Linked DNA regions of Plantactinospora sp. BC1. The protein of the gene in region 1 binds, or shares a complex with, the protein of each later gene. Links are inferred from orthologs where the notes say so. Each region holds a gene or a part of one and is shown on either strand. Other genes may lie near its edges.

Evidence for each region.
Region 2: the proteins of pcrA (region 1) and uvrB are in contact, whole or in part, in a crystal structure (PDB 7EGT), measured with the Thermus thermophilus proteins. The link is inferred for Plantactinospora sp. BC1 from one-to-one orthologs. Residues at the interface, in WP_096412145.1 of Thermus thermophilus: His654, Arg656, Phe657, Gln666, Asp668, Glu669, Lys680, Arg681, Leu682, Ser683, Lys685, Tyr686, Ala687; in WP_096411307.1 of Thermus thermophilus: Glu23, Leu25, Arg26, Asp27, Gly28, Glu29, Arg30, Phe31, Arg55, Glu326, Asp327, Phe328, Glu379, Ser382, Gln383, His398, Gly400, Arg401.

The regions. Positions count from the first base shown.
Region 1 is NZ_CP028158.1:7,549,744-7,553,153, forward strand. Bases 169-3,267 are described here. They hold pcrA (DNA helicase PcrA), read left to right. Parts: upstream 169-564; coding sequence 565-2,970; downstream 2,971-3,267. Other genes in these bases: C6361_RS33150 (chorismate mutase), read right to left, coding at 169-240; C6361_RS33160 (M23 family metallopeptidase), read right to left, coding at 3,016-3,267. In the rest of the region: more of C6361_RS33150, read right to left, coding at 1-168; more of C6361_RS33160, read right to left, coding at 3,268-3,410. UniProt on the Escherichia coli protein: A helicase with DNA-dependent ATPase activity. Unwinds DNA duplexes with 3'-5' polarity. Translocates on single-stranded DNA with 3'-5' polarity. Initiates unwinding more efficiently from a nicked substrate than double-stranded DNA.
Region 2 is NZ_CP028158.1:5,559,263-5,562,492, forward strand. What follows is about bases 133-3,051. They hold uvrB (excinuclease ABC subunit UvrB), read left to right. Parts: upstream 133-495; coding sequence 496-2,607; downstream 2,608-3,051. Other genes in these bases: C6361_RS24255 (SDR family oxidoreductase), read right to left, coding at 2,642-3,051. In the rest of the region: more of C6361_RS24255, read right to left, coding at 3,052-3,230. UniProt on the Escherichia coli protein: The UvrABC repair system catalyzes the recognition and processing of DNA lesions. A damage recognition complex composed of 2 UvrA and 2 UvrB subunits scans DNA for abnormalities.

The DNA.
Region 1 (3,410 bases):
GATCTCGCGCTCCCGGGAGAGGACGAGCCGGGTGCCGCCGGAGGCCATCCGGGTCCGGCCGACCTGCTGGGAGAGCGCCGCGCGCTCCTGCCAGAGGGCGATCAGCTCACCGTCGATCTCGTCGATCCGCTCCCGCAGCCCGAGGATGTGCTGCGCGGCCTCCGGCGCGGTCGTCCCGGTCTCGGGCTCGGCGCCGTTCGCCGGAAGCTCTGCCACCTCTGCCGCCACCTCTGTCGCCATGGGGTCCTCCTTGCCAGCTAGGCCCCCGGTGCCTGGATCCCGACGCGAAAAGCCCCGGGCTCCAGGAGCCCGGGGCTTTTCGTAGGTCATGTTCAGGCGCGACCCACGGCTGCCGGACTCCCGGAGCCGTAGTAAAAGTAAGCCTGCGCCCGACGGATCACGGGTTTGAGTATGCCCAGCCAGCGGTGTCTTGGCAAGCACATCGGCGATGCCCGCGGACCGCCGCCGGAGCGCCCGGCGGGAGCGGTACCCGGGGCGGCGGAGCCGGGTACGGGCCCGGCGCAGGCGTACGTTGTCTGCCCGGCGGCATAGACTCGCGGGGCGATGCATGCTCTCTTCGAACCTCCGCCGCCCTCCGTCCCTCCGGCCCCGGACGCGCCCCGGCACCGGCCGTCCGGCCCCGACCCGCAGGCCCTGCTGGCCGGGCTGAACGGGCCACAGCGGGACGCGGTGACCCACTCCGGGGCGCCGCTGCTGATCGTGGCCGGCGCCGGCTCGGGCAAGACCCGGGTGCTGACCCACCGGATCGCCTACCTGCTCGCTGCCCGGGACGTGCATCCGGGGCAGATCATCGCGATCACCTTCACCAACAAGGCGGCCGGGGAGATGAAGGACCGGGTCGCCGCGCTGGTCGGGCCGAGAGCCCGGTTGATGTGGGTGTCGACGTTCCACTCCGCCTGCGTACGCATCCTGCGGGCCGAGCACGAGCACGCCGGGCTGAAGTCGACGTTCTCGATCTACGACGCCGACGACTCGCGCCGGCTGATGCAGATGGTCACCCGGGAGCTGGACCTCGATCCGAAGCGCTACCCGGCCCGGGGGTTGACCACCCAGGTCTCCAACCTGAAGAACGAGCTGGTCGACCCGGAGACGTTCGCCGCCCGGGCGAAGGGGCCGAACGAGCGGGCGCTGGCCGAGGCGTACACCCTCTACCAGCGGCGGCTGACCGAGGCGCACGCACTCGACTTCGACGATCTGATCATGACGACGGTGCACCTGCTCCAGTCGCACCCGCACGTCGCCGAGAGCTACCGTCGCCGGTTCCGGCACGTACTCGTCGACGAATACCAGGACACCAACCACGCGCAGTACACCCTGGTCAAGGAGCTGGTCGGCGGTACGCCCGGGGTCGAGCCGGCCGAGCTCTGCGTGGTCGGCGACGCCGACCAGTCGATCTACGCGTTCCGGGGCGCGACGATCCGGAACATTCTGGAGTTCGAACGGGACTTCACCGACGCCCGGACGATCCTGCTGGAGCAGAACTACCGCTCCACCCAGACGATCCTGAACGCCGCCAACGCGGTGATCGAGCGGAACAGCTCGCGCAAGCCGAAGCGGCTCTGGAGCGAGGAGGGCGCGGGGGAGCAGATCGTCGGCTACGTCGCCGACACCGAGCATGCCGAGGCGGACTGGGTGGGCCGGGAGATCGACCGGCTCTGCGACTCCGACGCGGCCCGCCCGGGCGACGTGGCGGTCTTCTACCGCACCAACGCGCAGTCCCGGGTCTTCGAAGAGGTCTTCATCCGGGTCGGGTTGCCCTACAAGGTGGTCGGCGGGGTCCGGTTCTACGAGCGCAAGGAGGTCCGGGACGCCCTGGCCTACCTCCGCGCCGTGGTCAACGACGACGACACGGTGAGCATCCGGCGGGTCCTGAACACCCCCCGCCGGGGCATCGGCGACCGGGCCGAGGCCTGCGTGGAGGCGCTGGCCACCCGGGACCGGATCTCGTTCGGCGCCGCGCTGCGCCGGGCCGCCGAGGCGCCCGGCATCTCCACCCGGGCGGCCAACTCGATCGCCGAGTTCGTCAGCCTGCTCGACGGGTTGCGGGAGCTGGCCGAGACCGCCCTGCCGGAGGAGGTGCTGGAGGCGGCCCTCACCCGCTCCGGCTACCTCGGCGAGCTGGAGGAGAGCATCGACCCGCAGGACGCCGGCCGGGTGGAGAACCTCCAGGAGCTGGTCAGCGTCGCCCGGGAGTACACCGAACGGGTGGAGGCGCTGGCCGAGGAGGGCGGTCCGGGTGCCACCCTGGCCGGCTTCCTGGAGCAGGTGGCGCTGGTCGCCGACGCCGACCAGGTGCCGTCGGACGACCCCGACCACCAGGGCGTGGTCACCCTGATGACCCTGCACACCGCCAAGGGGCTGGAGTTCCCGGTGGTCTTCCTGACCGGCCTGGAGGACGGCGTCTTCCCGCACCTGCGGGCGCTCGGCGACAACCGGGAGCTGGAGGAGGAGCGCCGGCTGGCGTACGTCGGGATCACCCGGGCCCGCAAGCGGCTCTACCTCTCCCGGGCGGTGACCCGGTCGGCCTGGGGGCAGCCGTCCTACAACCCGCCGTCCCGGTTCGTCGACGAGCTGCCGGGCGACCTGGTCCGCTGGGAACGCACCGGGGCCGCCTACACCTCGTGGTCGGGGACCGGCGGCGGGGTGGGTGGCCGGTCCGGCTCCGAGGACCGCTCCGGCGCCTACCGGGGCGGCGGCTTCTCCGGGGGTACGCCGAAGGCCGCCCAGCTAGCCTCGCGGCTCGGCATCGACGGCAGTCGGCTCAGTACGGCGAGCGAGTTGAAGCAGCCGCCCAAGGTCGCCGCCGGGGATCGGGTCAACCACCAGCGCTACGGTCTCGGCCGGGTGCTGGCGGTCGAGGGGCACGGTTCGGGTGCCCGGGCGCAGATCGACTTCGGTGACCAGACGCTCTGGCTGGTGCTCCGGCACGCCCCGATCGACAAGCTCTGACCTTCCGCCGGGCGGCCCGAGTTCCCGCTCGACCGCCGACCGGGCTCAGCAGCCCAGGTCGACCCCACGGGCCCGCATCCACGGCGCCGGGTCGACCTGGTTCCAGAGCCCGTTGTGCACCTCGAAGTGCAGGTGCGGCCCGGTGGCGTCGCCGGTGGCACCCTCGTACCCGATCACCTGGCCGGGCTTGACCCGGTCGCCGACGCTCACCACGGTCCGGCTCTGGTGGGCGTAGTGGGTGAGCCAGCCGTTGCCGTGGTCGACGACCACCGAGATGCCGTACCCGGCGAAGGCCCAGCCGGCGTCGACCACCGTGCCGGCTCCGGCGGCCCGGATCGGGGTGTCGGCCGGCATCGCCAGGTCGATGCCGGCGTGCATCGTCCCCCAGCGCATCCCGTAGCAGGAGGTGACGCCGGCGCCCGGCATCGGGTCGACCCAGG
Region 2 (3,230 bases), 2.0 Mb from region 1 along the record:
ACCCGGGCGACGCGCCGACCTGGGCAAGGTGCCGACCCGGGCGAGGTGCCGCAGAGGCGAAGGAGCCCGCAGCGGTGAAGGGGTCCGCAGCGGTGAAGGGGTCCGCAGCGGTGAAGGGGTCCGCAGCGGTGAAGGGTCCGCAGAGGCGAAGGGGCCCGCAGCGGTGAAGGGGCCCGCAGGGGCGAGGCGCCGCAGAACAACGCAGTGCGGCGGACAGCGGCCGGGGAGGGACGTAAAGGGCGCTCGCGGCGGCCGGTCTGCGCTCTGCGCGACCGCATCGGTGCGCTCGCCGGCCTGAGCCGGGGCTGCAACTCCTGCGCCGGATGCGACGCAGCCGGTGTGGCGGCTGTTGTCGCAGACCCGGTCGGCCGCCGCGAGCGGCCTACCCTAGAACGGTAGCGCGGTGATCTTACACACACAATGACGATATCGAAGCCGATCGTGTACCCACCGTGGCCCGGCGGCTTGTCACACCGTCGGCGTACGGTTGAGGTCATGGCGCTCGACATTCCGCGGCTCGACGGCCGCTTCCAGGTGATCTCCGAGTTCCAGCCCTCGGGTGACCAGCCGACCGCCATCGACGACCTGGAGCGCAGGGTCCGTCGCGGCGACCGGCACAGTGTGCTGCTCGGCGCCACCGGCACCGGCAAGAGCGCGACCGCGGCGTGGCTGATCGAGCGGTTGCAGCGCCCCACCCTGGTGCTGGCGCCGAACAAGACCCTCTGCGCCCAGCTCGCCAAGGAGTTCAGCGAGCTGCTGCCGAACAACGCCGTCGAATACTTCGTCTCCTACTACGACTACTACCAGCCCGAGGCGTACATTCCGCAGACCGACACCTACATCGAGAAGGACTCCTCGATCAACGAGGAGGTCGAGCGGCTTCGGCACGCGACCACGATGTCCCTGCTGACCCGCCGGGACGTGGTGGTGGTCGCCACCGTCTCGGCGATCTACGGTCTGGGCACCCCGCAGGAATACCTGGACCGGTCGGTGCGGATCCGGGTCGGCCAGGAGGTCGAGCGGGACAAGCTGCTCCGCCGGCTGGTCGACGTGCAGTACACCCGCAACGACATGGCCTTCAACCGGGGCACCTTCCGGGTCCGGGGCGACACGCTGGAGATCATCCCGGCGTACGAGGAGCTGGCGCTCCGGATCGAGTTCTTCGGCGACGAGGTGGAGAAGCTCTACTACCTGCACCCGCTGACCGGCGAGGTGGTCCGGGAGGTCGACCATCTGCTGATCTTCCCGGCCACCCACTACACCGCCGGCCCGGAGCGGATGGAGCGGGCGCTCGCCGGCATCGAGGCCGAGTTGGCCGAGCGGCTGGCCGAGCTGGAGCGGCAGGGCAAGCTGCTGGAGGCGCAGCGGCTGCGGATGCGCACCACCTACGACGTGGAGATGATGCGCCAGGTCGGCTTCTGCTCCGGCATCGAGAACTACTCGATGCACATCGACGGCCGGTCGCCGGGGAGCGCACCGCACTGTCTGCTCGACTACTTCCCCGACGACTTCCTGACCGTGGTCGACGAGTCGCACGTCACCATCCCGCAGATCGGTGGCATGTACGAGGGCGACGCCTCCCGGAAGCGGATGCTGATCGACCACGGTTTCCGGCTGCCCAGCGCCGCCGACAACCGGCCGCTGCGCTTCGACGAGTTCCTGGACCGGGTCGGCCAGATGGTCTTCCTCTCCGCCACCCCCGGCCCGTGGGAGCTGGAGCAGGCCCAGGGCGAGGTGGTCGAGCAGGTGATCCGGCCGACCGGCCTGGTCGACCCCGAGGTGGTGGTGAAGCCCACCAAGGGGCAGATCGACGACCTGATGCACGAGATCAAGCTGCGCACCGAGCGGGACGAGCGGGTCCTGGTCACCACGTTGACCAAGAAGATGGCGGAGGATCTCTCCGACTATCTGCTGGAGCACGGCATCCGGGTCCGCTACCTGCACTCGGAGGTCGACACGCTGCGCCGGGTGGAGCTGCTGCGCGAGCTGCGCAAGGGCGACTACGACGTACTGGTCGGGATCAACCTGCTCCGGGAGGGGCTGGACCTGCCCGAGGTGTCGCTGGTGGCGATCCTCGACGCCGACAAGGAGGGCTTCCTGCGCAGCGGCCGGTCGCTGATCCAGACCATCGGCCGGGCCGCCCGAAACGTCTCCGGCCAGGTGCACATGTACGCGGACAAGATGACCCCGTCGATGGCCGAGGCGATCGAGGAGACGAACCGGCGCCGGGCCAAGCAGGTCGCGCACAACGAGGCGAACGGGATCAGCCCGGAACCGCTGCGCAAGAAGATCCACGACATCCTGGACGACATCTACCGGGAGGCCGAGGACACCGAGGGGGCGACCACCCGGGTCGGCGGCGCGGTGCGGCAGATGTCCCGGGGCAAGGCGCCGACGCCGGAGACCCGCAGCCGGGGCCGGGTCGGTGCCGCACCGGCCCGGGAGGGGATGGCCCGGGCCGAGCTGGCCCAGCTCATCCAGGAACTCAACGACCAGATGCTGGCCGCCGCCCGGGAGTTGCAGTTCGAGCTCGCCGCCCGGATTCGCGACGAGGTGGCCGAGCTGAAGAAGGAGCTGCGCGGGATGGACGCGGCCGGGGTCAACTGACCACCGGCCGCGTGGCCGGCGGCGGTCGGCACCGTCAGGCGTACCGGTTGAAGCCGCCCTCGGAGTCGATCACCTGGCCGGTGATCCAGCGGCCGTCCGGCGAGCAGAGCCACTCGACGAGCCGGGCGGCGTCGTCCGGCTGCCCCCACTGGCCGCCGGGGAAGAGGTGACCGCCGGCCGCCATCTCCTCCGGCGAGGCCCAACCGGTGTCGGTCGGCCCCGGGTTGACGCAGTTCACCGTGATGCCGCGGGGCATGAGCAGCGGGCTCAACTGCCGGGCCAGGTTCTCCACCCCGGCCTTGCTGGCCGCGTACGCCAGCTCGTCCGGCATCGGGCCGAGCCGTTGGCCGCTGGAGAAGAGCACCAGCCGGCCCCCGGAGCCGGCGTCGAACGCCGCCGCGAACGCCTCGGCGAGGAGCAGGTTCGCCCGCACGTTGACCACGAGGTGCCGGTCGATCTCGTCCGCGTCGAGCCTGCCGAGCGGGGTGGGCGTCGAATAGGCGTGCGCCGCGACCAGCACGTCGAGCCGGCCGTGGGCGAGTACCGCCGCCTCGACCAGTTCGGCCGGGGCGGTCGGCGAGGTCAGGTCGGCGGCCCGGTACCGGGTCAGGTCGGGGTCGCCG